2 regions of the Clostridium sp. CTA-5 genome follow, and region 1 is predicted to be linked to the other one. Evidence: predicted binding sites of a transcription regulator. Region 1 holds the regulator's gene; the other holds the start of a gene.
What was found. Region 1 encodes LexA, which represses DNA repair genes until DNA is damaged. Its sites were predicted from a motif close to CNAACANNTGTTNG; they were not measured.
Positions count from the first base shown of each region.

Region 2: the regulator LexA is predicted to act here: its motif matches at 4,111-4,124, upstream of ACYUET_RS14690 (putative DNA modification/repair radical SAM protein).

Region 1 is NZ_BAAAAT010000001.1:844,552-861,107, reverse strand. Features, by position in the region: gene cmk ((d)CMP kinase) at 1-5, shown strand, start outside; gene ACYUET_RS04010 (bifunctional 4-hydroxy-3-methylbut-2-enyl diphosphate reductase/30S ribosomal protein S1) at 28-1,935, shown strand; gene ACYUET_RS04005 (GNAT family N-acetyltransferase) at 2,089-2,937, shown strand; gene ACYUET_RS04000 (hypothetical protein) at 2,982-3,260, shown strand; gene ACYUET_RS03995 (hypothetical protein) at 3,631-3,798, shown strand; gene miaB (tRNA (N6-isopentenyl adenosine(37)-C2)-methylthiotransferase MiaB) at 3,983-5,344, shown strand; gene ybaK (Cys-tRNA(Pro) deacylase) at 5,485-5,961, opposite strand; gene ACYUET_RS03980 (tyrosine recombinase XerC) at 6,674-7,663, shown strand; gene ACYUET_RS03975 (YtxH domain-containing protein) at 7,873-8,388, opposite strand; gene ACYUET_RS03970 (hypothetical protein) at 8,587-9,018, opposite strand; gene lexA (transcriptional repressor LexA) at 9,179-9,784, shown strand; gene ACYUET_RS03960 (methionine gamma-lyase family protein) at 9,845-11,134, opposite strand; gene hfq (RNA chaperone Hfq) at 11,209-11,442, opposite strand; gene miaA (tRNA (adenosine(37)-N6)-dimethylallyltransferase MiaA) at 11,497-12,426, opposite strand; gene mutL (DNA mismatch repair endonuclease MutL) at 12,459-14,510, opposite strand; gene mutS (DNA mismatch repair protein MutS) at 14,655-16,556, opposite strand, start outside.
Region 2 is NZ_BAAAAT010000009.1:6,864-23,419, forward strand. Features, by position in the region: gene ACYUET_RS14680 (M13-type metalloendopeptidase) at 1-1,865, shown strand, start outside; gene ACYUET_RS14685 (TIGR03915 family putative DNA repair protein) at 1,935-2,681, opposite strand; gene ACYUET_RS14690 (putative DNA modification/repair radical SAM protein) at 2,684-4,045, opposite strand; gene ACYUET_RS14695 (HAD family hydrolase) at 4,541-5,161, shown strand; gene ACYUET_RS14700 (hypothetical protein) at 5,532-5,654, opposite strand; gene ACYUET_RS14705 (FeoA family protein) at 6,224-6,433, shown strand; gene ACYUET_RS14710 (FeoA family protein) at 6,446-6,667, shown strand; gene feoB (ferrous iron transport protein B) at 6,756-8,900, shown strand; gene ACYUET_RS14720 (FeoB-associated Cys-rich membrane protein) at 8,985-9,164, shown strand; gene ACYUET_RS14725 (DUF1540 domain-containing protein) at 9,296-9,613, opposite strand; gene ACYUET_RS14730 (NADH peroxidase) at 9,700-10,242, opposite strand; gene nadA (quinolinate synthase NadA) at 10,549-11,460, shown strand; gene ACYUET_RS14740 (L-aspartate oxidase) at 11,465-12,772, shown strand; gene nadC (carboxylating nicotinate-nucleotide diphosphorylase) at 12,750-13,592, shown strand; gene ACYUET_RS14750 (flavodoxin) at 13,907-14,320, shown strand; gene ACYUET_RS14755 (DUF3793 family protein) at 14,346-14,969, shown strand; gene ACYUET_RS14760 (DMT family transporter) at 15,148-16,032, shown strand; gene ACYUET_RS14765 (voltage-gated chloride channel family protein) at 16,219-16,556, opposite strand, start outside.

The DNA of each region.
Region 1 (16,556 bases):
CATAAAAATGCTAAGGAGAATATATTAATGAGTGAAATAATTTTAGCAAAAAATGCTGGTTTTTGTTTTGGAGTACAAAGAGCCGTAGATGAAGCATTAAAAATACAAAAACAAGAAGGAAAAAAAATTTATACACTTGGCCCTTTAATACATAATAATGATGTAGTGGACTTATTAAAACAAAATAATATCTATTCTATAGAGTTAGAAAATATAAATAGTTTAAATCCTGATGATATCATTGTTATAAGATCTCATGGAGTATCAGAGGAAGTTATAAATTCTTTGAACAAACTTCAATTAAAAGTTGTAAATGCTACTTGTCCTTTTGTAACCAATATTCAAAAAAAAGTAAAGAAATATTCACAATTAGGGTATACTATAATAATACTTGGTGATTCTAATCATCCTGAGGTTGTAGGTATAAATGGTTGGTGTGAAAATAAAGCTATTATTTCTAAGAATGGTGAATTAGAAGGTGATATTCCTCACAAGGTTTGTGTGGTATCTCAAACAACTGAAAAAGTTGAAAATTGGGAAAGGTTAATTAAAAATCTTTCTACAAAAGTTAAAGAATTATTAGCCTTTAATACAATATGTGCTGCTACAGAAGTCAGACAAAGAAGTACAAATAAAGTCTCAAAAGAAGTAGATTGTATGATAGTTATTGGAGGTAAAGAAAGTTCAAATACAACTAAACTTTATCAAATTTCTAAAAATAATTGTGAAAATACAATACACATAGAAAATGCTAAAGAGTTACCTAAAGATTTTATAAAAAATAATATAAATAGAATAGGAATAACTGCTGGTGCATCTACACCAGATTGGATTATTAAGGAGGTAATTGAAATTATGAATAACGAACAAAATATTAACTGTGATGATCAATTATCATTAATGAATGAACTTGATAGAAGGTTTGTAATTGGTGATGAAGTAGAAGGGGAAATTCTTTCAAAAACTAATGATTCTATAATAGTTTCATTAGTAGGATATAAAATAGATGGGGTTATTCCTTTTAATGAATTAACATTAAAAGAGGAGCCTGCAAATATAGTGGAAAACCTTAATGTGGGAGATAAAATAAAAGCAAAAGTTATAAAATTACAAAATTCTGATGGATATGTTGTTTTATCAAGACTTGAATATGAAAAAGAAGAGGCTTATAAAGAACTTGAAGTTTTATTTAATGAAGGAAAAACTTTTAATGTAACTATTAAAGAGGCCAGAGAAAAAGGACTTGTTGCATATTATAATGGTGTAAGAATATTTATACCCGCTTCACAAATTGATACTAAATTTACTAAAGATAAAGAAGAATATGTTAATAAAACTTTAGAGGTTAAACTAATAGATTATTCTGTTGATAATCATACAAAAGTAATAGCCTCAAGAAGAGTTTTATTAGAAGGTGTTAGAGCAGAAGAAGAAGCTAAAGTATGGGAATCATTAAATATTGGAGATGTAGTTAAAGGTGAAGTTAAAAGATTTACTTCATTTGGAGCATTTTTAGATGTTAATGGTATAGATGGTTTATTACATTTATCACAAATATCATGGAATCATGTTAAAAACATTGAAGATATACTAACAAAAGGGCAAGTTATTGAAGTTAAAATTATTGATTTAGATAAAGAAAATAAAAAACTGTCTCTAAGCAGAAAAGAATTACTTCCAAAACCATGGGATAACGCAAAAGAAAAATATCCAGAAGGATCTATTGTATTAGGTAAAGTTGTAAGAATAAATGATTTTGGCGCATTTATAGAGTTAGAACCAGGAGTAGATGGTTTAGTTCATATTTCAAAAATTTCACATAATAGAATTCAACATCCATCAGAAGTTTTAACTGTAGGGCAAGAAGTTAAAGCTAAAATTTTAGAAGTAGATGAAGAAAATAAAAGAGTTAGTTTAAGTATAAAAGATATTTAAATTTTGTACTAAATGAAAAAGAACCTAAATATATTTATATAGAGGTTCTTTTTTGTTTAACTTGTAAATAAAAAACTTCTTTAGTATATTTGAAATTGACTATAATAAATAAAAATAATATACTTTACTTATTATAAAAGTGAGGAAATTTTTATGCTTATAATAGAAAAATTATCATTAATGAATATAAAACACTTAAAAAAACTACAAAAGCAAAGTGAAAATATATATAATAAAGATTTTTTTGAAGACTATAATACTCAATCATTTATTATTCAGTATCTAAAAAGAAAAGAAGTAAAGTTATTTAAATATAAGGACGAATATATAGGGTATATATGGATAGAGTCTCCTATAGATACAACAGCAAAAATTTTAGCACTTTATATAAATGACGCGTATATTAATATAGTAAAAGAAGAGATTATAGAAATCTTTAGAAATAAGCCATTAGTATTTGATGTAATGGATAATCATTTAAATTATGAAATAATGAAAAAATTAGGTTTTAAAGAATTGAAAATAACTTCATTGATGAAAATTAAAATATCAAATCAACATAAATCTTATTTAGGAAATAAATTTAACTTTAAAAATTTTACTAAAAAAGAAGATGAAAAACTAAGATGTTTTATTCAAAATTCTGTTTTTCATGAAAATGATAGAATTCCATTAGTTCCATATGATATAAAACTAGAAGAACAAGAAGATTACTACATAGATAATTTATGTGTGTTTGTAATGGAAGAAAATAAAGCAGTAGGATATGGTCAGGTTATTTTACGGAATGGATTATATACTATAGTTAATGTAGGCATATTAGAAGAATATAGAGGCAATGGTTATGGAGAAATGTTAATAAGGTACTTACTGTATTTATGTTATAATGAAAATATAAATGTAGTGGCTATAAATGTAGATTCTAACAATTATAATGCAATATCATTATACAAGAAAGTAGGATTTGATGAGTATGGGAAAATAACAACTTGGGGTAAATAGACTTAAAAAGATAAGCAATATTTAATTAGGGGGATACACTATTAATGGAAAGTAAAATAATTTGGGATAATAGTTCTAACGTAGTTTATGGAGAAAAAATTCATTTTAATAGTAAATTAGAATTTATTCAATATGTTAAACTTGAACACAAAAAAATTAATAAATACGATTGCTATGTAGATAACATAACATTACAAGTTTATATAATTACCAAGAACGGTATAACACCAAACAGTATTGTACCGATTTCAGATACCGATATAAAGATAGTAACTATGTATAGTGGAAACTTTGCAAGTATGGAAGGATTAAGTGGAAATTAATTGATAAATAATCTAAAAAATGCTTTGAATTTTAAAAATATCATTTAAACATAAAACTGAATATTAGTTTTTATCTAAACTAAAAATTAAAGAGTAGCAATTTATTATATGTATGTTTTGCTACTCTTTATGTATTTTTAAAAATTGTATGTTTTTTATTTACAAGATTATACAATATAAGATAATAAATGTTAAGACATTATGTAGAGTATGTTAAAAAAATAGACTGAAATGTAATACATTGAAAAAATATAAATAATTGTATAGGTTTACTAAAAGCGAAAAATTAGATATACTATACATGTAAACAGTTTCAAAAAACAGAAAAAGCATTATTATATTCTTAAGTTAAGAAAGGGTGAAAGCGCTATTGGGAAATTTAATAAAAATTGCTATGTATGCAGAAAGAAGAAATAGAAATGGCTTTATAAATAGAGAAATCTTAGAAGAACATATTTATAAATATAATAAATGGTTAAAACAAACTAATAGAGAGGATAAGATAGAAAGTTATGAATACTTCTTACAATCTCATTAATTATTTTTAAAAGTAGGTTAAACTTATTGTTTAATCTACTTTTAATTTTATAAAAATATAATTTATATAACTATTTAACAAAATAATTTATTAAAAACATAATGATTAACATTGATAAGCTTTAATTTATATAATATATTTGTTATAATACAACAAGATGAATTAAAAAATTGGAGGAACAAAAATGACTTTTAATATAAATGAAAAAAGTAAAATTAAAGACACTAAAAAAACCTTCTTTATTACTACATTCGGTTGTCAAATGAATGAAGAAGATTCAGAAAAACTTTCAGGAATGTTAAAGAGAATAGGATATACTAGTACTGAAGTTAGAGAAGAAGCCTCAATAATATTATTTAACACTTGTTGTGTTAGAGAAAATGCTGAAAATAAAGTATATGGTAACCTTGGAATGTTAAAAAAATTAAAAGAAAAGAATCCAGAATTAGTTATCGGAATATGTGGCTGTATGATGCAACAAAAAGGCATGGCTGATGAAATTCTAAAAAGATTTCCTTTCGTTGACATAATTTTTGGAACACATAACTCGCATAAATTTCCAGAATACTTGAATAGAGTACAAACTGAAGGAGTACAAGTTAAAGAAATTTTAAATAAAGAAGAAAAAATAGTAGAAGGTCTTCCTATAGATAGAAAGAGTAGTGTGAAAGCCTTTGTTACTATAATGTACGGTTGTAATAATTTTTGTACATATTGTATAGTCCCATATGTTAGAGGAAGAGAAAGAAGTAGAAATCCGGAAGATATAGAAAATGAAATTAAAGAATTAGTATCTAAAGGTTATAAAGAAGTAACTTTATTAGGTCAAAATGTCAACTCATATGGTAAGGGATTAGAAAATGAAATTACCTTTGCTGATCTTCTAAGAAGAATCAATAAAATTGAAGGGCTTGAAAGAATTAGATTTATGACATCGCATCCTAAAGATTTAACTTTAGATGTAATTATAGCTATTAAAGAATGTGATAAGATTTGCGAACAAATTCATCTGCCTGTACAAAGCGGATCGAATAGACTACTTAAAGAAATGAATAGAAATTATACAAGAGAACAATATTTAGAATTAGCTAAAACTATAAGAAACGAAATTCCAGATGTAACATTTTCAACTGATATAATAATTGGATTCCCAGGAGAAACAGAAGAAGATGTTGAAGAAACTATAGATTTAGTTAAAGAAATTCAATATGATGCAGCATTCACATATTTATATTCAAGAAGAAATCATACACCAGCAGATAAGATGGAAAATCAAATACCGGAAGAAGTTAAACATGAAAGATTCAACAAATTAGTTAAAGTAGTAAATGAATGTATTGCAAAAGGAAATAAGGCGGCAGAAGGTAAGATTTATGAAGTTCTAGTTGAAGGTGTAAGTAAAAATGATGAGAATAAATTAACAGGAAGAACTAGGAATGCAAGATTAGTAAATTTTGATGGATGTACAGAATTAGTAGGGAAGTTAGTTAATGTGAAAATTACTAAAGCTAATTCGTTCTCATTAATTGGAGAAATTGTAGAGTAGAGTAAATAAAAAATAAGATGGTATATTAAAAATTATATACTGTCTTATTTTTTAATTTTATTTTTATACTTGTTAAGAAAAATATTATATAAGATTAGCAATGTAAAATTACAAATATAAATCTACTAGAGCATAAATATTTACTTAATTATATCTTCAAAAGAACAATTTATAACTTTTTGAAGATCGTTGGGATTCATCTCAATTTGATGACCTATTTTACCACCACTAAATACTATTGTTTCAAAACATAAAGCTTCTTCTTGAACAAAAGTTTTGAATTGTTTTTTCATACCAAGTGGAGAACAGCCACCCCTTATATAACCTGTTATTTTATTTATATCTTTAACATGAATCATTTCTATATTTTTTTCACTGGCAACTTTACTAGCTTTTTTCATATCCAATTCTTCGGCAACTGGAATTACAAAAACATAAAATTCTTTGGAATGGCCTTGTGTTACTAAAGTTTTGAAAACTTGATTAACATCCTTATTTATTTTATGTGCAACTACGACACCATCTATTTTACCATCCTTATTTTCATAATTGTAAGTTTGATATGTTATATTATTAGTATCTAAAATTCTCATAGCATTAGTTTTTGTTTGAGCCATAAATTTTTCCTCCTTTGAATTAAAAAGTATTATAAATCATATTTTAGATTTAATTGATATTTTATTCTTCTTAAATAAATTATACATTATAATTGCTTTTTCAATCAAATTTTTGATTTTTTATGAATTTTATAGGTAAAAAGTATTTTCCATGTGTTTATATTTTGCAAATTTGTATATGTTTCAAAAGTAGTTTTATGTGCTTTTTTTAAAAGTTAAATTCAAAAATTCATCAAAATCGATATCGGTGTTTTGGAATAATTAGGGTTAATTTTTAGTAAACTTTAGGATATTATAAAAGTTTAAGTTATATAAGTTTTATTGATAATTCAAATCAAAACATCGTTTTAAAAGATATTTCAAAGTATATTTTGATGCAAAGTTATATATAGATTGTTAATATATAAAACTTAATCTTAAATTAATAAACAGTTAGAATAGATTGAAATTACAAAATAAAATATAATATAAATTAATTTACTATATAATAAAAAATAGTTAATTTTAATGAAGGTAATAATCAAGCTAAAAACAATTAAATAGTATAATTTATATAAAATTTGGATATAATATTAATAAAAAAGCGTAAAATTATTTCGGGAAATGTATATTTCCCGAAATAATTGATAAAAAATTCATTTATTGTTATAATATATTTAAATCTTGTAAATAATAATAAGATTTAAATATATTTCAATTATGGAGACAAAAAATGAATTATGATATTAATATGTTTAAAAACAATGATCTACCAGATTCAGTTATAGATTTCTTAAATTATTTAGAAACTATAAAAAACAAATCACAAAATACAATTAGTGCATACAAAAAAGATTTGACTATATTTTTTAGATTTATAATGTTGTATAAAGGAATGGTAAAAAATGAAAAACTAGATTTCGATGAAATAGATATAACATCAATTGACGATGAATTTTTAAAATCTATAAAGCTTAGAGATTTGTATGCTTTTATGTCTTTTGTTGAAAAATATAGAGAAAATAGCAGTTATGCTAGAGCTAGAAAGGTAGCTACGTTAAAATCTTTTTTTAAATTTCTTCAGGGAAAAGCAAAAATAATAACTGATAATCCAACTACTGAGCTTGAATCACCTAAAATAAATAAAAGACATCCTGTTTACCTTACATTAGAACAAAGCTTACATTTGCTTGAATCTTTGGATAAAAGCAATAAAAATTATGCTCGTGATTATTGCATTTTAACTTTATTTTTAAATTGTGGAATGCGTCTTTCAGAATTATGCAGTATAAAAACAGATAGGATTAGAAATGATACGTTAACTATTATAGGTAAAGGAAATAAAGAACGAACTGTTTATTTAAATGAAGCCTGTTTAAAAGCAATAAATAATTATAAACAAGTTAGAGATGATTCTAAAGCTTTATTAGAAAATAAAAAATTCTTATTTTTATCCTCAAGAAATACTCCTATAAATCAAAGAACTGTTGAAATAATGATAAAGAAACATATAACTAATGCCGGTTTAACAGATGCTAAATATACCCCACATAAATTAAGACACACTGCCGCTACCCTTATGTATAAATATGGACAAGTAGATATAAGAAGCCTTCAAAACATTTTAGGACATGAAAATATATCAACAACTCAAATTTATACTCACGTTGATGATGATACATTGAGAGAAGCTGTAAAATCAAATCCATTATCAAAATTATAGTGCTACTCTCCTACTATAACTTTGATAATATTATCTGCAGAAATAAAGCCTAATTTATTCCTGCAGATAATACTTTTTTAAAATTACTTTACATAATATTTATACTGTAATTAATTTTATACTTTATTTCATAAATATAGATTTTAAATAAAAAGTAATCTCATCTTTATACTATAAAAATAATCTTTCTTAATAAATAATTTATAGTACTATATTATTGGATTTCCATAAAGCTTTTTAAAATTCTCAACATATTTAGAATCATTTCCTTCGTATATTATAAGTGTATCCCCTTTTCTAAAATAATAAGGTTTAGTTTTAAAATTCATTGCTTTACCATTTATCGTCATACCATCTTTTGATATAGTTTTAATATCTGCATCTAGTTTATCACTAGAATCATATTCATAAACATAAACATAATCATTTCCAAGTTTGTATACTGTTTCATTTCCAGTAAAATAAGCTTTTTTCCCTTCAAGAGCTTCTTTGATTTCATAGCCAGCACTTACTATATCATCTTTGAAGTTAACTGCAGTATATTTGATATTTTCACCTACATTTTTAGCTCCTTCTTTTACATCTTCTCCAACTTTTTTAACATCTTCACTGGTTTTTTCTGCATTATTTTTAATATTATCTGTTGTTGAATTTTTACAACTAATAAATGTTGAAGATGATAACATAACTAGTAAAGCTAATGCCAAAACGGATTTTCTTTTCATATCAGCACCCCTTCTTTTAATTATAGTTCTATGATAGTTTGTGTTTAAAAATTATATATATACTTAGTTTGTTCTTAATATTCTTTTAATTATTTTACATAATATTTATACTGAAAACTAAAAGAAAATTTTGGAAAATAAAAAAGGTGAAATAAATTTAATTTATTTCACCTTTTTATCTATATATTTTAATAAATATTATTTTTTGCTTTTAAATCTTCTAACCCCTGGATATACTTCCTCAGTTAATTCATCTATACTTTCTTCATCAAATAAATCAGTATCATCTAAATATTCAATATGATCAAAAGCATCTTCATATTCCACTTCTTCATTTGTTTTAATTTCATTTACATTAAAATCCTTTGAATCAATAAATTTAGAATATAAAGCTTTTAAATCAACATTGCTTTCTTCAAATTCTTTTAATTGTTCATCATCTAAAGATGATTTCAAATTATTTAAAAATTCTTCTTCTAATATTTTATTTTCTTCTTTTGTTTTTGCAATATCTTCTATCTTTATCGCTTTAGTATCTATACCATCCATTTCTAAGCATTTACCACAATTATCACATAATTTATTTTGATATATATCACAATAATCATCGTCAGTATATTTATTTTTCATTTATAACACCTCTATTTCTATTCTGAAATCGTCATTATATTATATCAAAACCATTGATTTAACGCAAATTTTAGTTTATAAATTTAATACAGAACATAAGTTTGTTATATAAGAAAAGCTATGATATAATAGCTATAAGATAGAGAGGTGTAGCGTAACAATGATAGAGAGTAAAGATAGGCAATCAGAAATATACGAATTTTTAAAAACATATACAGAAAATAAAGGATATCCTCCTTCAGTAAGAGAAATATGTGAAGCTGTTTCATTGAAATCAACTTCAACTGTACATGGTCATCTTAAAAGATTAGAAAAAAAAGGACTTATTAAAAGGGATCCAACAAAACCAAGAGCATTAGAGATAGTAGAGCTTGCCAATTCAAAAAAAGAAATGATTAATATCCCTATCGTTGGGAAAATAACAGCTGGTATGCCAATACTTGCAACAGAAAATATAGAAGATTCTTTCCCTATACCACTTGATTATATAAAGCATAATAATGAATTGTTTATGTTAAGAGTATCTGGTGAAAGTATGGTTAATGCAGGCATTAGAAATAATGATCTTGCTATTATAGAAAGTTGTAATAGTGCATTAAATGGAGATATTGTAGTTGCATTAATAGATGAAGAAGCAACTATTAAAAGATTTTATAAAGAAATTGATCATATTAGATTGCAGCCTGAAAATGATTCAATGGCTCCAATCATAGTTGATGATTGTAAAATTCTTGGAAAATTAGTTGGAATATTTAGAGCATATTAATAAACTCACATAACTAGGCTATCTCAAAAACATCTTAGATTTGAGATAGCCCTATATTTATTATTTTACATCTAAAACTTTACTTAATCCTAATAAAACACCTATTTTACCATGATCAAAGTTTAATCCACCTTGGATATATGCAATATATGGTTCTCTTATTGGACCGTCAGCTGATAATTCTATTGTTGAACCTGAAATAAATGCACCAGCGGCCATGATTATTTCACTATCATATCCTGGCATTGCCCAAGGTTCGCATACTGCAAAAGCATCAATAGGTGATCCTGCTTGGATTCCATTACAAAATTGAATTAACTTTTTAGGATCGCCAAATTCGATAGCTTGTATAATATCTGTTCTTTTATCTGTTGAAGCTGGAAAGCCTTTAAATCCTGCAAGTTCCATTACTCTTGCACAAAATATAGCAGTTTTAACTGCTTCTATAGATACATGAGGTGCAGAGAATAAACCTTGATATAAACTTCTCATTAAGCCATAAGTTGCACCGTACTCCCCTCCTATTCCAGGAACAGTTAGTCTATAAGCGGCTTGGTCAACATAATCTTTTTTCCCAACTATATATCCACCGCCTGGTGCAATTCCACCACCTATATTTTTCATAAGTGAACCTGCCATAAGATCGGCTCCAACTTCTGTTGGTTCAATACTTTCTATGAATTCACCATAACAGTTATCAACAAATATTATTACATCTTCTCTAATTTCTCTTATATGTTTAATAACTTCCTCTATTTCTTCAACTAAAAATGATTTTCTTGAAGCATATCCTGTACTTCTTTGAATATGTATTAATTTTATAGTATTATCATTTTTTAATGTATTTTTTATTTCATCAAATTTAAATTTCCCTTGTTCATTTAATGCTATTACATCCGTTTGTATTCCATACTCATCTAAAGAACCTATATTTTTCTTATCAGTTAATCCTAGAACTCCAAGCAATGTATCATAAGGCATGCCAGAAACACATAGTATTTTGTCTCCTGGTCTAACATTTCCCATCATAGCTGCTCCAATAGCATGAGTACCACTAACGAAATGCGGTCTAACTAATCCAGCTTCAGCTTTAAAAATTCTAGCATATACTCTGTCTAATGCATCTCTTCCTAAATCATCAATTCCATAACCAGTTGTATTAGTAAAATGAGAATCACTTATTCTTTCATCTTGAAATGCTTTTAAAACCTTAAGTTGATTATACTCTCTTATTTGATCATATTCTATAAATATTTCTTCAGTATCCTTGATAGCTTGTTTATATAATTTGAACGCCTCTTCATTAACATTATAATTATTAATTAAGAATTCTTCTGTTTTCTTTAACATATGTCTTATTCTCCTCCTAGGTGTAAGTAACTATATTTTGTCAAAAAGAAATAGGCAAAATTATTGCCTATTTACTAACTTTCGTTATCTACAAATAAAATGGGTTTAGCTGGAGTTACTGTTGTTATTGCATGTTTATATATAAGCATTTGATTTCCATCTGAATCCAAAATAACAGTAAAACTGTCAAAGCCTTGTACAAACCCTTTTAGTTGAAATCCATTTGAAAGATATATTACAACAGGGATTTTATTTTTTCTTGCACCATTTAAAAAAATATCTTGTAAATTATTTTGTTGCTTATTCATCAAACTATAGTTACCTCCATTGCATTATTATTTTTCTTTAACAATATTATAACCCTACTTATTACTTATGTCATCAACAATTTTAGCTAATATTTCCTCATCTGATAACTTATCTTTATCTAAGAAAATACATCTTGGATCTCTTCTAAACCAAGTTAATTGTCTTTTAGCATAATTTCTAGAGCCTTGTTTTATTAAATTTATAGATTCTTCTAAAGATATTTTATCTTCTAGATAATAAAGTATTTCTTTATATCCAATTCCTTGCATAGATTGCATATCTGAAGTATATCCAAGTTTTTTAAGTTCTATGCACTCATCTATCAATCCTTGATTTATCATAATATCAACTCTTTGATTTATTCTATTATAAAGTTTTTCCCTATCCATTGTTAATACATAATAAAATACATCATAATCTGTTCTATAGAATTCATCTCCAGCATTATATGAACTAAATGGCTTTCCAGTAGTTTTAAAAACTTCTAACGCTCTTATAACTCTTTTTCTATTATTAGGATGAATAGAATTAAAACTTATAGGATCAATTTCTTTAAGCATAGCATGAATATAATTATTTCCATGCTCATTAGCTAGATTTTCTAAATGAGTTCTATATTCTTCATCTTTTTCAGATTCAGTAAATGTTACATTACAAGTTAAAGAGTTTATATAAAGTCCAGTTCCTCCAACTATCATTGGAAGCTTTCCTTTAGTTATAATTTCATTTAGTGATTTTTCTCCTAATTCTTTAAAATCAGCTACTGAAAACTCTTGTTCTGGAGAGATTATATCTATCATATGATGCTTAACATCTCTCATCTCTTCTTTTGTAACTTTAGCAGAACCTATATCCATTTGCTTATATATTTGCATCGAATCCGCTGATATAATTTCACCATTTAATTTCTCAGCAAGTTTTATAGAAAGTTCTGTTTTTCCTACAGCTGTAGGCCCTCCTAGAACTAGTATCTTCTGTTTCATTGAATCATTCCTTCTATAATTAATTATAAACTTTAAACTATACGCCTAAATTTTTTATCTATATCTGTACTAGTAAATTGAACTATCGTAGGTCTTCCATGTGGACAGTGAAATGGATCATCTATATATCGTAGTTCTTCAATTAATTTAGCCATTTCAAGCTCATCTAAAGAATCATTTCCTTTAACAGCTGACTTACAAGCCTTAGTTGCTATTGCATTATACTTAACTTCAGTTGTTTTTCCACTTCCTAAATTTTTAAGATTATCTATTATATCTAAAAATAAACTTTTAGGATTAAGCTTTCCTAAGAAATAAGGAACTTCTTTTAATGCAATAGATGTTCCACCAAACTCATCTATTGTAAACCCAGCACTTTTAAATACATCTTTGTTTTCTTCAAAATAAGAATAATCATCAATGCTTAAATCAATAAGTGTTGGAACCATTAATGGTTGTATTATAATTTCTCCAGCACTTATCTCCTTTAGATATTTTTCAAATAATATCTTTTCATGTGCCGCATGTTGATCAATCATATATAACGTTCCATTATGTTCTCCTAATACATAAGTTTTATTATATTGACCAATTATTCTTATTGCAGGAAATTTAGGAGTTCTTATTATATTATCAGATTTAGTTATATAACTATTTGTATTTTCCTCTACAAAATTTGGTGTATGATTTTCAGTATTTATATTATCACAATGCTTAGATATTGTATTATAAGTGCTTAATGTACTTTCTTTATTATCAGGTATTATTAAAGATTCTTCACTAATAAGTGTACTTTTTTGCACTTTAGAACACATGTTCCTTTTATTATTTTCTAATTCTAAATCATTATGGTCGTTTTTTAAGTCAATAGGAATATTACAAATGGTTTTTTCTTCATCTTCATGATAAATTTCTTTATTATTTTCTCTAATTGAGGTATTCACTATATCTAATGATGTTTTATTAGTAAAAGAACATTTGTTCGCTTGAACTTTTTCCTTCTCTTCTTCTATCTTAAAAGTTATCTCTTCAATAGTTAAATCATTTTTTTTAGTTTTAGTCTCATTTTCTTCTGGAATAGCAAATGTATCAAATATCTCTTCTTTTAACGCTTTATGCACTATACCAAATATTTTTTTGAAAATAAATCTTTCATCATTAAATTTAATTTCTGCTTTTGTTGGATGTATATTAACATCAATGTATTCTGGATATATCTCAACAAATAATATAAAGAACGGAAATTTATTTGAAGTTGAAAAAGATTTAAATGCTTGTTCTATAGCAATTCCAAGAGGCCTATTTTTTATATATCTATTATTTACAAAAATACTTTGATTATTTCTAGATCCTCTTGCTATCTCTTCTTTACCTACATATCCATATATCGTCACAAGATCAGAAGTATCTTCAAAATATACTATGTTATCAGATATACTTTTATTATATATTGTTCTTATAACATCTTTAAGATTTCCACTGCCATAAGTATGAAGTACCTTCTTACCATTATTAAATAATTTAAAACTTATATTAGGATGAGATAATGCTATCCTGGTTATAATATCTGTAATTAAAGAAGCTTCCTTTGAGGTTGTTTTTAAAAACTTCTTTCTCGCTGGTACATTAAAAAATAAATCGCTTACTTCAATTATTGTACCTTTATTGATTCCACATTCTGTTACTTCTGAAAAATTGCCACCTTCAATTGAAATTTCATATCCATATTCTTCAGTTTGTTGTTTTGATTTTAGATTAACCTTAGATACAGAAGCTATTGATGGAAGAGCCTCTCCCCTAAACCCTAAAGTACTTATACTATATATATCTTCTGATATTTTGATTTTGCTAGTAGCATGAGGTAAAAAAGCTTTAGATATATCATCTTTATAAATGCCATCTCCATCATCTACTATTCTTATAAGATTAATTCCACCTTCTTCTATTTCAATTAATATATTTTTAGAATTAGCATCTATAGAATTTTCAACTAATTCTTTTACAACTGAACACGGTCTTTCAACAACTTCACCTGCTGCAATTTTATTTGCAGTATCTTCATTTAAAATATTAATCCGTTTCATATAATTAACCTCCTTCCATTTATATTTTATACAATCTCTAAATACATTAGTTTATTTATATAAAATCTAAGATAAATTTTTATATTAAAACCTACAAGTTGTATACTAAAAAATTACTGCTATTTTGAAACTTAATTTAGAACGTTAATTATTAAGCTTCTTAGCTTCACCAACTAATTTATATAGTATATTCATAGCTTCCATTGGATTTAATGTTAATATATCAACGTTACTTAGCTCTTTAAGAAGTGCTTCTTTTTCCATAAATTCAAAGTCAAGTTGTATAGTATCTGAATTAGATTTCTTTTTATTCTTATTATTAAAATTATCTTTTGAATTTTCTAAGTGAATAAAATCTTCTTCCTTAATTGAATTTGAATTCTCTATTTTTTCATTTGTAATTGGAGTTATAACTTCTCTCTCATATACAGAATCACAAGCTATTTCTTTTTTATTAGTTTCTATTTCTGATATATTGTGTATATCAGAAATATCAAATGTATTTTCTTTTTCTAATCCACTAAGAATTTCTCTAGCTCTATATATAACCGTATCTGGAAGTCCTGCAAGTTTTGCAACCTCTATACCATAAGATTCATCTGCACCACCTTCAACAATCTTCCTTAAAAAGATCACACTATCTTTCATTTTCTTAACAGCGACAGAATAGTTCTTAACTCCTGGTATAACCCCTTCAAGCTTTGTTAATTCATGATAATGAGTTGCAAATAATGTTTTGCATTTTAAGTTTTTATTTCCTGTTATATATTCAATAACTGACCAAGCTATTGAAAGTCCATCATATGTTGAAGTTCCACGTCCTACTTCATCTAATAATACTAAACTTTTAGATGTTGCATTTTTTAAAATATTAGACACTTCCCACATCTCTACCATAAATGTTGATTTACCACCTGCTAAATCATCAGATGCACCTATTCTAGTAAATATTTTATCACATATTGATATATTAGCTGAAGAGGCTGGTACAAATGAACCTATTTGTGCCATTAGAGTAATAAGTGCAACCTGTCTCATATAAGTTGATTTACCTGCCATATTAGGACCAGTAATTAATAAAAGTTCTTTATCTGTTTGATTTAATGTAGTATTATTAGAAACAAACTCACCTTTTCCAATTACCTTTTCAACAACTGGATGACGTCCCTCTTGTATGTCAATTAATCCATCTTCATTAATTTCTGGTTTAACATAATCATTTTCAAGTGCCACTAATGCTAACGTAGAAATTCCATCTAAACTTGATATTATTCTAGCACTTTTTTTAAGTCTTGCAATTTCGTTTTCTACTTTATCACGAATTTCAGAAAATAAATCGTATTCTAAATTTATAAGTTTTTCTTCTGCACCTAAAATTTTATCTTCCATTACTTTTAGTTCTTCAGTTATATATCTTTCTGCATTAGCTAAAGTCTGCTTCCTTATATATCTTCCCTCAGGAATAGAACTGTAATTAGATTTTGAAATTTCAATGTAATATCCAAATACTTTGTTATATCCAACCTTTAATGATTTGATTCCCGTAAATTCTCGTTCTCTATTTTCAAGTGCTACAATCCATTCTTTACCATGAAGTTTACTTTGACGTAATTCATCAATAACTTCGTTATATCCATCTTTTATTATATTACCTTCTTTTATACTTAAAGAAGGATCTTCCTTAATAGAATTCTCTAATAAATCTTTGATATCAGATAACTCATCTAATTCATTAAAATATTCCTTTAAAAGTTCAGAATTAGCATATTTTAATAGTTCTTTAAGAGAAGGTATTCTTTCTAAAGAAGCTTTAAGAGAAAGCATATCCTTAGCATTTACATTTCTGTTAGATATTTTACCAACAATTCTTTCTATATCATATATTTCTTTAAGAGAACTCCTTAAATCTTCATTAAAACTTATTGAGTTAAATACCTCTTCAACCCCTGTTAATCTTTTTTCAATCTCAGATTTAATTATCAAAGGTTCTTCTATCCACTTTCTTAAAGTTCTTCCACCCATAGATGTTGCACTTTTATCAAGTAC
Region 2 (16,556 bases), on a different contig from region 1:
AACTTAAAAATGGGGAAAATGAAAAAAGTGAATTTATAAATCTTAAAAATAAAGTTAAAAGTGAAATGAATACTATATTTGATGAATTATTAATCAATCAAAATAAGTATAGTGAAAATAGTGAAGAAAAAAAAGTTATTAATTTATATAATAATTTTATTAATATGGAATCAAGAAACAAACAAGGTACTGAACCAATAAAAAAATATATAGATCAAATAAAAGATGCAAAAAATTTAGATGAACTTACAAGATTATTTTCTAATCCAGAAATAAATATATTTAATAATTTAATTCAATTTAATGTAGAACCAGATAATAAAGATGGAAAAACTAATGTGCTATACATATATTCAACTCCACTTTTTTTAGGAGACTCAGCTCAATATAAAAACCCATCAGAAGAATTTAATAAAAATAAAATCATAATGGGAAAATATTTAAATAATGTTTTAAAGTTAAGCGGTTATAATGCTGAAGAGGCAAAAGAGAAGGTTAATAATTTATTTAAATTTGAAGAAATGTTAGCACCGTCTATGTTAAGTATACAAGAATTTTTTAAACAATATAGTACAAATCAAAGTATAGGTGAAATTTGTAGTGCTAAAGAAGTAGCTCAAAAGGCACCTAACTTAAATCTTTCATATATAATGAATGAATTAGGATATAATAAAGCTGATAAAGTTATTTTGCTTGAACCTAAATGGTTAGATAAGTTAAATGAATTATACACAGAAGGAAATTTACAGATTATAAAAGATTATACTGAAGTATGCTTAATTTCATCTGCATCTCAATATTTAAGTAAAGATTTTAAAGATGCATATTCAGAGTTTGAAAAAGAGTTATATTCATTAAAAGAAGAAAAAACTTTAGAGCAAGAGGGAAGAGAATATGTAGAAAAAAATTTTGGTATGTTGTTTAGCAAATTATATGTTAAAAGATATTTTACAAAGCAAGCTCAAAAAGATATAGAAGAAATTACTAGTGAAATAATAGAAACTTATAAAAAAAGAATTAACTCACTTGATTGGATGAATGATTCAACTAAACAAAGTGCTATAAGAAAGTTAGATTGTTTAAAAGTAAATATAGGATATTCAGGTGAATGGAAAGATTATTCAAAATTAGACTTGAAATCATATAATGAAGGAAGTTCACTTTTTGATAATACAGTAAATTTAGAACTTTTTTCATATAAAGAAAAATTAAATAAACTTAATAAATCAGTTACAGAAGAAAAATTACCTTTTGATTTGGGTAAACCACAAGATGTTAATGCATATTATGAGGCAAATACCAATCAAATTATTATTCCAGCAGCAATATTACAACCGCCATTTTATGATGCTAATGCAAGTAAAGAAGTAAACTTAGGTGCAATAGGTATGATTATTGGACATGAAATTACGCATGCTTTTGATAATACAGGAGCTAAGTTTGATGAAAATGGTAACATTAATAATTGGTGGAATGATGAAGATTATAAAGAGTTTACAGAAAAAATACAAAAAATAATAAATTTTTATGGAGAAATTGAAGTATTTCCAGGGAAAAAAATTGATGGAAAGTTAACAGCAGGTGAAAATATTGCAGATATAGGATCAATGACTTGCATGTTAGATATATTAGATACAATGAAAAATCCAAATTATGATGCTTTTTTTAGAAGTTTTGCTACTACATGGCGTAATATAGCTACTAAAGAATACAAAGAACTTTTATTAAAAACTGATAGTCATTCACCTAATAATATTAGAGTTAATACTGTTCTACAACAATTTGAAAAATTTTATGAAACTTATAACATTACAGAAAAAGATGATATGTATATTAAATTAGAAGATAGATTAGCAATTTGGTAATAAATTATTAAAAGATTTTTAAGAGTAGTTATTTAAATAATAGCTACCTTAAAAATCTTTTTTATTCTTTTAAAAATTCTGAGTTTCAAATATATGTTTCCAATATCGTTTAGGCATCATTCTCATTTGCAGCCTAGAATTTTCTCTTTCTTTTATATTTGTAGATTTAAAATAAGCATTCCAAAGAGTAGAATAATCATCATTAAGAAGTTTAAGTTTTTCATAATCATCAATATTCATACTAATTATTTCATATGAAACAGAATTATAAACTAAGGCTTTTTCTCTAGATATGTCATGAATAATAAAATATTCATTAGGAAATCTTTTTTTAAAATGTTCACCTATAAGTTCTAATATATCATTATCGGGTTCAATTGAAGAATAAAGAAATTTATCTTCAATAGATTTAAATCTAATAAATCCTTTAAATCTATGACTTTCAGAAGTAACTCTTTTATTTATTGTATCAACAAGTCGTACTTCATCAATATTTAAAAATGAATGTATATTATAACTAAGCTTGAAAGCTATTTTTAAATATTTAAATATAAGCATTTCTTTATTTTCATAGTTACTTAAATAGACAATATAAATTTTTTTCAAACAAAGATTATCTATCTTATTTAAAATAGTATCTCTAACTTTTTTAAATTTATCATTTTCAGTATTAATATTAATAATTTCATCAAATAAAAGAGGTATATTAGAAGAAGTTTTACTATAAATAGATGTTGGTGGAGTTTTACTATAAAAACAATAATAAATGGAAGTTAATAAACCTTCAAAACTACCATCATATAAAAATATTTTCATAATTAAAATTCTCCATTTATAGCTGTAATTTTGTCACTTAATCTAAATATATTATTTTGGTCATTAGGTAAAATAATTCCTGATGGAGTTATTTTTTCATCTAACTTAGATTGATCAAAAAAAGATATTTGATCAGGATGTGGAGTATTTGTTTTAATTATATTTTGTTCTAAAAGTTTATTTTTTATCTTGTTATCATCAAATGAAACCTCTCCATAGTATTTACCATTACATGTAATAAAATATTTTGCTCTTTTTAAAGTTACTCTTAATTTCTTTAAATCATCAAATGTTAATTTCTGAAATCTTCTAACTTTTAATATTTTTTTTACAGAAGTAACACCAATACCAGGTATACGCAATAATTTCTCATAGGAAGCGGTATTAATTTCTATAGGAAAATCATTTAAGTTAGATAATGCCCATGAGGTTTTTGGATCAAAATTTAAATCAAAATTATCATTTTCGTTTTTTAATAATTCATTTGCTCTAAATCCATAATATCTAAGTAACCAATCAGCTTGATAAAGTCTGTGTTCCCTCAGGGTTGGAGGATGAGCTATGTTAGGTAATAATTTATTATCTTTCACCACCGGAACATATGCTGAATAATAAACTCTTTTTAATTTATATTTATCATATAGTGATTGAGATAAACCAATTATTTTAGCATCACTTTCAGGTGTGGCTCCTACAATTAATTGTGTACTTTGTCCACCAGGTACGAATAAAGGAGTACTTTTTATTGTTTTTTTCATTTCTGTATAGTTAATTATAGAATTTTTAATTATTCCCATAGGTTTTAATATGGTATCTTTACTTTTTTGAGGTGCCAAAAGTTTTAGACTATCATTTGATGGAAGCTCAATATTAACACTCATTCTATCTGCATATCTGCCAGCTTCTTCTATTAGGCGTCTATCAGCACCAGGTATTGCTTTTAAGTGAATATATCCATTAAATTTTTCTTCTATTCTAAGTTTTTTTACTGTTTTTAGTAAGAGCTCCATAGTATAATTTGGATTATTTATAATAGCAGAACTTAAAAAAAGTCCTTCTATATAATTACGTTTATAAAAATTAATAGTAAGATTACATACTTCTTCAGGCGTAAAACTAACTCTTAAAAAATCTCTAGATATAGCATTTACGCAATATTTACAATTAAAAACACAATTGTTTGAAAATAAAATCTTTAAAAGCGATATACAGCGACCATCAGGGGTAAAGCTATGACAAATACCACTATTAGAGGCATCACCAATTCCTTTATTGAGATTTTTTCTTTTTGAACCAGAGGAGGAGCAGGAAACATCATATTTTGCAGCTGCTGAAAGAATTTTCAATTTATCCATTAAATCCATTTTAATTACACTTCCTTTTTAATAGGGTAAATAGAATATATGTTCTCATGAGATATATTATACTACGAATATATGTTTGGTTACAATGATTTATAAAAATAAAGCAGATGTATAAGTACTCTAAATATAAAGAAGAATAAAAAGTAAATTAGTTACTAATCATAGTAGTAATTAATATATATATTCTAATTAAGTTATTACATTTATAATCTTTTATAAAATTTTTATAGAAAATTATGTTTTGAATTAATAGTATCTAAATTAGAAGCATATATAGCATAAATTTTCTATATAAGTTCCTCACTATACTAGTAAGTCATAAAATTTATAAGTATTATAAGATTTATATTAATGAACAAACTTTATTGGAACTTATATATTATAAATATGTTATATGTAGATATGTTTTAATTTAAAGATTAGAATGTAAACCAATATTACCTGAAAAAGTAAAGTAGTATATAATTAGGATATAAGTAAAAAGGAGGTAAATTTGTGGATAGTCTTATTTTTGATTTAGATGGAACGTTATGGGATGCAACAGAAGCTTTTTATGTATGTTGGAATGAAGCTTTTTTAAAGTATGATGAAACAAAAACTGGTATGACACTTGAACAAATAAAGAGTGTTATGGGAATGACCATGAATGATATAATGGAAAAGTTTTTTCCAGGTTTAGATGAAAATTGTAGAGAAGATATAATAAAAGAATGTGCTGATATTGAACTTAAATATTTAGTAGAGAATGGTGGAAACCTATATCCTAAACTAGAAGAAACACTTAAAGAATTATCTAAAAAATATAAGTTATTTATAGTTAGTAATTGTGTTGAAGGATATATACAATGTTTTTTAAAAGCGCATAATTTAGAAAAATATTTTTTAGATTTTGAAGATCCAAGTAGAACAGAATTACCTAAAGCGGAAAATATTAAAATAGTAAAGAAAAGGAATGATTTACGTAGTCCAGTATATGTTGGAGATACTAAATGGGATGCAGAAGCTAGTAAGAAAGCAGGAGTACCTTTTGTATATGCAAGCTATGGTTTTGGGAATTTACAGGAATATGATTATGTAATAAATAAATTTGAAGATTTATTGGACTTAAAAAGGTAAAGTAAGTATATGTTTTAAAGTTATGTTTATACTATAAAATATCAGCATTTAGTTAAAAAATAACTAAAAATAAACAAATGTAAGTTAACTATTATTAGGAATGATAATAAAAACAAAAGATTAATATGAGAGAAATTGAATCTTATATTAATAATTTTAGAGAGGAAAAATATAATTTAGAGTTAATAAATTTCTTAATAAGTAGAAAAGATTGGTATTTCTAAATCCTTGAAGTATTTAGAAATAAGAGTTAGGTTGTTTTTAAATTTTATATTTTCAGGACAACCTAACATTTATTTATAATACTAATGTGTAGTATGCTAATGGGCTGTACATAATAATTTTTCTACAAATTTTTATAGAAAGAAATTTAGTGATTATTTTTTTTATTCTTTTTAAAGAATTTTTTACCATATTTATAGATAAATGCAATGATAATTGAATATATCAATATAATACCAACTGTAAGTAACATTGCTTTCATACGATCCATAATTAACACCTCTTTTTATAAGGCACATTCAAAAAAATAATAAATTAGTACGCTCGTCTATTTTGTGTCATACTGACGAAGAATATATAACGCCTCTTTAATCTATTATTTTATTTCATGTAGCTAAGATTAAGTATAAGAATATTTTAACATAATATGTTAATTAATAGAAGAGAAAAAGTAATTGTTTACATAAAATATTTAATATTAAAGAAGATTATCTCGAATAGTTAATAATTATTTTGAGATAATCTTTTTTGTTAGTTTTTATATTAAGATATTAAATTTGAACTTTAATATAGTCTTATATTTACAAATATAGAAACAATAATCAAAACCTCTAAAAAATGATCAAATTAAAAAAATAAAAGGTTTACAATTAAGGAATGAATAAAAAATATAAAAGTTACTGAAAATCATTTGCAACTTCTCAGAAAAGTGATATCATATTAGTATGATAATCATTATCAATAGTTAAGAAAAATCGATTGGACATGCTATAAAAATATACTTTTTATTATGTCTAATTGTTATGAATATTTATTTAATAAACTTAGGGGGGAAGATATATGCCATTAATATTAGCGGATAAGGGTAAAAGTGTATTTATCAAAAAAGTTAGTGGAAATGACGAAACAAGAAGATTTTTAGCTAGTTTAGGTTTTATTGTGGGTGAGGCAATTACTATTATTTCTGAAATCGGAGGTAATGTAATAATAAATGTAAAGAATAGTAGAATTGCATTAGACAAGTCTATGGCAAGCCGAATAATCGTTTAGGAGGATTAAAAAATGAGTACATTGAAGGATATAAAATGCGGACAAACTGTTAATGTTGCCAAAGTTGATGGGGTAGGTGCAGTTAGAAGGCGTATTATGGATATGGGAATAACAAGAGGGTGTGAAATTTTTGTTCGTAAAGTTGCACCACTTGGAGATCCAATTGAAATAACAGTTAGAGGATATGAATTATCCCTTCGTAAATCGGATGCAGAAATGATTGTTGTAAAGTAATATCTAAAAAGTGATTTTTACAAGTAAGATATGTGACTTGATTTTTTATGCTTAAGTTATAAAAACAAGTAAACAAGGAGGAATAAAAATGTCAATTAAAATAGGTCTTGCGGGTAACCCCAATTGTGGTAAGACAACAATGTTTAATGAACTTACAGGTTCAACACAATATGTGGGTAACTGGCCAGGAGTAACAGTTGAAAAAAAAGGTGGAAAATTAAAAGGTCATAAGGATGTTGAAATTATAGATTTACCAGGTATTTATTCTTTATCTCCTTACACACTTGAAGAAGTTGTAAGTCGTGATTTTATGATTAATGATAAACCAGATGCAATTATAAATATAGTTGATGCTTCTAATATTGAAAGAAACTTATATTTAACAACTCAAATTTTGGAATTAGGAATTCCTACAGTTGTAGTATTAAATATGATGGATATAGTCAGAAAAAATGGCGATAAAATTGATGTTAACAAACTATCAAAATTATTAAGATGTCCAGTTGTAGAAGCTTCAGCAGTAAAAGGACAAGGTGTTAAAGAGGCAGCAGAAAAAGCTATTGAAATTGTAAATCAAAAAAATGAATTTATTTTACCTTTCAGTGGAGAGGTTAAACAATCTATAGAATCTATAGAAAAAATTGTTGATGACAATATTTCTTATGAAGGTATGAAAAATAGTTGGATTACAATTAAATTATTTGAAAGAGATAAAAATGTTTTAGAAAAATTAAAAATATCTTCTGTAGTTTTAGATGAAATTGAATCAGTTATAAAAAAATGTGAATCTAAACTTGATGATGATAGTGAAAGTATTATTACTGAAGAACGTTATTCATTTATTGGAGACAATATATCAAAGGTTATAAAGAAAAATCGTAAAAGAAGCGAAACAACATCAGATAAAATTGATAAAATTGTTACAAATCGTTTCTTAGCACTTCCAATTTTCGCTTTTATTATGTGGGGAGTATATTACATAGCAATAAGTACAATTGGAACTGCGATGACAGATTGGGTAAATGACACATTATTTGCAGAGATTATTCAAGGAAATGTTTCGGATTGGTTAGTAAGTGCAAATGTTGCTGATTGGCTACAAGGATTAATTATAGATGGGTTAATTGGTGGAGTAGGAGCAGTACTTGGATTTGTACCTCAAATTATGGTTTTATTCTTCCTATTATCTTTACTTGAAGATTGTGGTTATATGGCTCGTGTAGCTTTTATCATGGATAGAATATTCCGTAAGTTTGGTCTGTCAGGTAAATCATTTATTCCTATGCTTATTAGTTCAGGTTGTGGAGTGCCAGGAATAATGGCAACTCGTACAATGGAAAATGATAGAGATAGAAAAATGACAATTATGCTAACTACATTTATTCCATGTAGTGCTAAGTTACCAATTATTGCATTATTTGCAGGAGCAATTTTTGGAGGAGCATCTTGGGTAGCACCTTCAGTATATTTTTTAGGCATTATAATGATAATTATATGTGGTATTATTTTAAAGAAAACTAAATTATTTGCAGGAGATCCTGCTCCTTTCGTTATGGAACTTCCACAATATCATATTCCAAGTTTAAAAGGTGTGTTAATGCATATGTGGGATAGAGGAAAGGCATTTATTATAAAAGCTGGTACAATTATTTTCGTTGCATGTGGAGTAATATGGTTCTTAAAATCATTTAATTGGTCATTAGAAATGGTTGATACTGGTGAAAGTATATTAGCTAGTATAGGTAGTGTAATAGCACCAATATTTGCACCACTTGGATTTGGAGATTGGCAATCAGCTGTTGCGACAATTACTGGTCTTGTTGCAAAAGAAGGGGTTGTTGCTACATTTGGTGTTTTATTTGGTATTGCTGATGCGACAGAAGAAGATCCAACACTTCTTATGAATGTTGCAAGTATGTTTACTGTAGTTAGTGCATTCTCATTTATAGCATTTAATATGCTTTGCGCTCCTTGCTTTGCAGCAATAGGTGCAATAAAGAGAGAAATGGGTTCATGGAAATGGACTTGGATTACATTAGGTTTCCAAACAGGTACTGCTTATATGGTTGCTCTTTTAATTAATCAAGTTGGTAATGCAATCTTATTGGGTGGTAGTATAGTAGGAGCAATAATTTCTATTTTGATAGTTGTTGGAATTGTAAGTTTTGTTATAATAGTTTCTAAAAATTCTATAAAAACTCAAACAACTCCTAAGTTAAGTTATACAAAATAATTCATATTATATACTCATTCATTAAGTTTTATTTGATGAATGGGTATATAATTAAAAATATTTAATTGAAGGAAGTGATATGTTATGATAGCAACAATTTTAATAAGTGTTATTATATTTGCTTTGATGGCTTTAGTAATAGCAAAACAAGTTAAAAAAGCTAAAAATGGTGAAGGTGGTTGTGGATGTGGATGTTCAGGTTGTCCATCAGCTAGTGCTTGTCACGGCATTAAATTTGCAGAAGAAAATAATAACATTAAATAAATGAAAGGCAAGTATTTACGATTAAGTATAATACTTGCCTTTTCATAAAGATTATATAAATAGATTAAATAATGTGAGAACATTTTATTTTTCCACATTATTATTTTATTATTCATATAAAATAAATAGTTTTATTTACGTTTAAAACTTTCACATTGAGTTTCTGTATACATGTTTGGATTAGAACCATCAACAGTTATAGATGAAAGATCACAAAGTTTATTATAATTATGTTTACATGTTTCAACAGAACAAACAAGACAATCACATTCACTAGAACTGTTAGTATTATTAGTTAAGTCACTATAATGTTTTTTATCTAAGAAAGATCCGCAGCATGTATCACAATCTTTTTGTGCGGATTGCCCACCAATATCAACACGATTAGCATAACAAGTACCAGAACAGTTATGAGAGCAATTAGTTACACCACAATTAATTTTTTGCATAAAAAACACTCCTTTTAATATAAATTTTTAGCTATATAAAAATGGTTTAGAAAATATTTTCTGTTGTTAATATTTAATTTATAAGTTTACTTAAAATATCTATCTAATAGACCTTTAAATGCTCTTCCATGTCTAGCTTCATCTTTACACATTTCATGAACAGTATCATGTATGGCATCTAAATTATCTTTTTTTGCTAATGTTGCTAGTTTCTTTTTACCATCACAAGCACCAAATTCAGCTTCTACTCTTGCTTTAAGATTAGCTTTTGTATCTGGTACAACAACTTCACCTAAAATTTCAGCAAATTTAGCAGCATGTTCAGCTTCTTCAAATGCAATTCTCTTATAAGCTTCAGCAACTTCAGGATATCCTTCTCTATCAGCTTGACGAGACATTGCTAAATACATACCAACTTCAGTACATTCACCAGTAAAATTAGCTCTTAAAGCTTCAATAATTTCAGATGATACATCACTTGCAATTCCAATTCTATGCTCATCTGCCCAAGTCATATCTTCTTTCATTTCAATAAATTTATCACTGCCAACTTTACACACAGGACAAATTTCGGGTGGGGTATCACCTTCATGAATATAACCACATACAGTACAAACAAATTTTTTCATTATAAATCCTCCTAAAAAATCCTTATCAATAAATTAGATAATTTATTTTAAATTAAAAGTTTTTTTATTTAAGTAAATATACTAATAACACACAATTTCAAGTATTCCCTAAATTAAATAAAATTATTTAATTTTAATAAGAGTTTATATTTGTAAATAATAAATATAATGATTAGCTTTTGATGCAAATAATATATGGAATTAATTTTAATTTTTTCTATATATTGAACAGAAAAAGTAGAAATGCTATAATTACCTACATAGGTGTATATACACCTGTAAATAAATTATAAAAGTGGTGTAATTATGTGGGGGACATTAAAAGATAAAATATTAAAATTAAAAAAAGAAAAGAATGCAATTATTCTTGCTCATTATTATCAGCCAAGTGAAATACAAGAAATAGCTGATTTTATAGGAGATTCTTATTATTTAAGTGAAATAGCTAAAAAATGTAAAGAAGATGTTATAGTATTTTGTGGAGTAAATTTTATGGCAGAGAGTGCAAAAATACTATCTCCGAATAAGCATATTTTAATTCCGAATAAAAAAGCAGGATGTTCAATGGCTGATATGGCTAGTAGTAAGTCTTTAATAGATTTAAAAGAAAAGTATCCAAAAGCTTATGTAGTTTGTTATATTAATTCAACTTATAATGTAAAAGCATATTGTGATGTTGTTGTAACATCATCAAGTGCATTAAAAATATTAGATAATGTATCTAATAAACAAATAATATTTTTGCCAGATAAAAATTTAGGAGAATATATATCAGAATTTTTTCCAGATAAAGAATTTATATTATGGGATGGTTTTTGTAAATGTCATAATAAAATAAATAAAAATGATATCTTAAAATTAAAAAAACAACATATTGATGCTGAAATATTAGTTCATCCAGAGTGCAAAAAAGAGGTTAGAATGCTTGGAGATTATATAGGAAGTACAAATGGAATAATAGAATATGCAACAAAAAGTAAATGCAATAAATTTATTATAGTAACAGAAGAAGGCATTTTACATGAATTAAATAAAAGAAATCCTAATAAAAAATTTATTTTCCCAGAAAATAGAATTTATTGTGAAGATATGAAGAAAACAACTCTTGAAAATTTATATGATACTTTATTAAATATGAAAAATGAAATAGTGTTAAATGAGGAGATTAGAAAGAAAGCATTAAAATCTTTAGAAAATATGCATAGGTTAGGGGACTAGTATTATGAATAAGTTTGTAGATGTACTAATAATAGGTTCAGGAATATCAGGATTATATTGTGCATTAAACTTAAGAAAAGATTTGAAGATTTTGATTGTTTGTAAAAGTGAAATAACATGTACTAATACTTATTTAGCTCAAGGGGGAATATCTACAGCCATAGATAAAAATGATATACCTTTATTTATATGTGATACTTTAAAAGCTGGTAAGTATGAAAATGATATAGAAGCAATAAAAATTTTGGCGAATGAATCAATGAATAACATAAGAGAGCTAATATCAATAGGAGTAGAATTTGATAAGGATGGTAATGGAAATTTAAACTTTACTAAAGAGGGAGCACATTCTGTAAATAGAATAGTTCACACAAAAGATAATACTGGTGAAAATGTTGCAAAGGCACTTATAAATAAAGTAATGCAATCTGATAATATAGAAATTTATCAGGATACGTATTTTGTTGATATTATAGAAAATCAAAGAAAATGCATTGGTGCAATATTAATTAAAGAAAACAAACAGATAAATGTATATTCAAAATGTGTAGTACTTGCAACTGGTGGTATAGGGGGATTATTTAGCAATTCAACTAATCAGAGAGTATTAAAAGGTGATGGAATAGCTACTGCAATTAAGCATGATATAGAAATTAAAGATATGAATTATATCCAAATTCATCCGACAGCATTTTATCAAGAATGTGAAGATAAAAGAAGATTATTAATATCTGAATCTTTAAGAGGAGAAGGTGGGAAGTTATTAAATATAAATGGAGAAAGATTTGTAGATGAACTTTTGCCAAGAGATATAGTATCAGAGGCTGTATATAAGGAGATGAAAAAAACAGATTCCCATTATGTAAATTTAGATATAAGTTTTTTAGGAAAAGATTATATAATTAGTAGATTTTCATCAATATATAAAGAATGTTTTAAAAGAGGTGTTGATATTACTAAGGAATATATTAAGGTTTCTCCAGCTCAACACTTTTTAATGGGAGGCATAAAAGTAGATTCTAACTCATTAACATCAATGGAAAATTTGTATGCAGTAGGTGAGACAAGCTGTACAGGTATTCATGGAGCAAATAGATTAGCAAGTAATTCTTTACTTGAGGGGCTTGTATTTTCAAGACGATGTGCAATTAATATAAATAAAAATATAAATTATATAGAGACTGATGTAATTGCAGTAAATAAAATAAGTAAATCTATAGAAGAGCTAAGTGAAGAAAACAGTATTTTAGTTAAAGAAGCAATAAAATTAAATGGGGGAATTTTAGATGATGAATTATTTAATTATAGATAAGATAATTAAAGAGGCATTAAAAGAGGATATACCAAATGAAGATATAACTACTAACTCTATAATAGATGATAAATGTATTGCTACAGTAGAGTTATTATGCAAAGAAGAAGGGATAATTGCAGGTTTAGATGTATTTAAAAGAGTATTTGAACTTTTAGGAGATGTTCAAATTGATTTATATAAATGCGATGGTGATAATGTATCTCCTAAAGATAAAGTGGGATTTTTAAAAGGCAATACTAGAAATATATTAAAGGGAGAAAGAGTTGCATTAAATTTATTACAAAGAATGAGTGGTATAGCTACGTTAACAAATAAATTTATAGAGCAAATAAAACATACAAATGTTAAACTTCTGGATACTAGAAAAACAACTCCAAATTTAAGAATTTTAGAGAAATATTCTGTAAAAATTGGAGGGGGAGGTAATCATAGGTTTAATCTATCAGATGGTATTATGATTAAAGATAACCATATAAGTGCAGCAGGTGGAATAAAACAAGCAGTAGAATTAGCTAGAAAGAATTCTTCCTTTGTCAGAAAAATTGAGGTGGAAACTGAAAATATAGAAATGGTTAAAGAGGCATTGAGTGCACAAGCAGATATAATAATGCTGGATAATATCGATTTGAATTTAGCTAAAGAAGCTGTGAATATTATTAATAAAAGAGCAATAATTGAATTCTCAGGTAATGTAAATATAAATAATATTAAAGAGGTTGCAGAAATAGGAGTAGATTATATATCTGTTGGAGCTTTGACTCATTCAGCAAAAATATTAGATTTTAGTATGAAAAATTTAAAAATAATAAATAGATAAAGTTTAAATAAGCTATTACAAGATAAGTTTTAATCATTTTGTAATAGCTTATTCATTTTAGGGCATATTTCAAAACAATGTGAAAATAGAAAATTAACAAGGTTGTTAGCATTTATTAATAAAGAGAATAATTAATTTTTAGGACGTTTAATACACGTTGTTTAAAGTACTGTAAGAAGAATATTCAAGAAAAAAAGAAATAAAATAAATTATTTTTAAATAAAGTATTGACAATTGTATCAATTAATAATATTATTTAATTGTAAATGATAATCGATCTCAAAAAGAAAAGAGATTGTTGAGGAGGAAATGGGATGAAAATAGTTTATTGGTCAGGAACAGGTAATACAGAAAAAATGGCAAATTTAATTAGTGAAGGTATAGTTGCAGCAGGAAAAGAAGCAACAGTAGTTAATGTATCTAATGCCAATTCAGATATATTTAATGATGAAGATGTAGTGATTTTAGGGTGTTCAGCTATGGGTGATGAGGTACTTGAAGAAGGAGAATTTGAACCTTTTGTAGAGGAATTGTCAAGCAAAGTTTCAGGTAAGAAAGTTGCATTGTTTGGTTCTTATGGATGGGGCGATGGACAATGGATGAGAGATTGGGAAGAAAGAATGATTTCTTATGGATGTCAATCAACAATTGATCCATTAACAGTTCAAAATGAACCAGAAGATGAAGATGAGTGTAGAGACTTTGGAAAGAAGATAGCTGCATTATAAAAAACAATTGAGGTAGGGAATTATTATGAAGTATTTAGATTTTTACAATAAATTAAATTCTATGGAAGATAAAGAATATATAGAAAATTTTATAGTTTATAATGTTTCTCAAGTTATTGCAGGTATAAAACCAGCGTCAACGATAGCATTAAAAAAAGATGGAGATAATCTATATGGAAAATGGATTAAATTTGGTAGAAGTTTTGTAAAAAATATAGGTTTAGAATTTATTGAATTAAGAGATAATGATAAAGCTATAATAGTAATGCTTTATAATAAGGAACTACTTGAAGAATATATATTTAAATCAGAAAATAAGCTGTTTCTAAATAAACTAGGATATGATGAAAAAGAAGATATACATATTTATCTAAAAAAATTAAAAGAAAGATATGATTTGTATCATTGTCCTCATGAACTTGGGTTATTCTTAGGAATACCAATTAAAGATGTTAAAGATTTTATGGAATGTACAAAGAAAAAATGTTTACTTTGTGGTTATTGGAAAGTATATAACGATTGCAACAAAGCTAAAAAAATCTTTTGTCAATATGATAAAGTTAAAGAGCACACACTTAACAACATACTAAATGGAAATAATTCGCATGACCTTGCATTTAGTATCAAAAATTTTTTCTGTTCTCCCTAAGATGTACATTTCATTAAATTTATATATATTAATTTACAAGCAAAAACTGCTGATAACCACATATCAGCAGTTTTTTTCTGTTAAATTATGATGTTGAACGTTATAAGGGATATATTAGAGTTATTGAAAATATTTATCAATAGTGATATATTAAATGGGTTAAGGAGGAGGGGAAAATATGAATTTTAATACTTCAAGCAATAGAACAAAAGGCATAATATTTATAATATTATCAGCTTTTGGTTTTGCAATGATGTCAGCATTTGTTAAACTTGCTGGAGACTTACCGTCTTTTGAAAAAGCCTTTTTTAGAAATTTAGTTTCTACAATAGTTGCATTTACATTGATTTTAAAACATAAAGAAAGTTTTTTTGGAAAAAGAGAAAATCAGAAAACGCTAATATTAAGGTCTTTATTTGGAACTTTAGGAATAGTTCTTAATTACTATACAATAGATATATTAGTTTTATCAGATGCGAATATGTTAAATAAATTAAGTCCATTTTTTGTTATTATTTTTTCAGCATTATTTTTAAAAGAAAGAATAAATATGAGACAAATAATTGCTTTAGGAATTGCATTTTTGGGAGCATTATTTATTATAAAGCCATCTTTTAATCTTGAAATATTACCAGCTTTAGCAGGGGTAGGAGGGGCAATCTTTGCAGCGGCAGCATATACTTGTGTAAGAGAACTAGGTGGAAAAGAAAAACCTGATACAATAGTATTTTATTTTTCTCTATTTTCTACAGTAGTATTATTTCCATTTATGATGTTTTCTTATAAGCCAATGGCATTAATACAATTTCTTTATTTGATATTAGCAGGGGTATTTGCAAGTTTAGGGCAATTCGGAATAACATTAGCTTACAAATATGCAGCAGCAAAAGAAATATCAATTTTTGATTATTCAAACATACTTTTCTCAGCAATAATAAGCTTAGTAATGTTTAATCAACTTCCAGATTATTTAAGCTTTATAGGATATATAGTTATCTTTAGTGCATCATTATATATGTTCGTATATAATAAAAAGTTAGATAAATTAGAAGAAGTTAAGTAAGTTCTGAAACATAAATTTAATTAATAAATCAAAAAAGCTAGTAATTTGATAAATAAGATATCAAATACTAGCTTTTTTGATTAGGATATGTTTTAAAATAGTGTTGATATTATAGTATAAAGCTCATAGACAGAGGAACTTACTTGAAATATAGCATTAGATTATTCATTAAGTGTAATATTAACTTTACAAAGAAAGTTTTTCATTTTTAGGTTTTCTATAATATGCTAATGTAGATTCTTTAGGAACTTTAATTAATGTACTTTTACTTGTACCAATTTTTTGAGAAATATATATGCCTGAATGACCAGAAAATAAATAACTTATAGCGCAGGTCATAAACATAAATTCAATTCCTTGAGCACCAAATAGCTCTAATCCTAAAATAAAAGATGTTATAGGGGCATTTGTTGCTCCAGCAAATACTCCTATAAGTCCTAATCCTGATAAAAAGGATGGAGAAATATGAAGTATATTTGATAAGGCATTACCAAATGTTGAACCTATTACAAATAAAGGAGTAA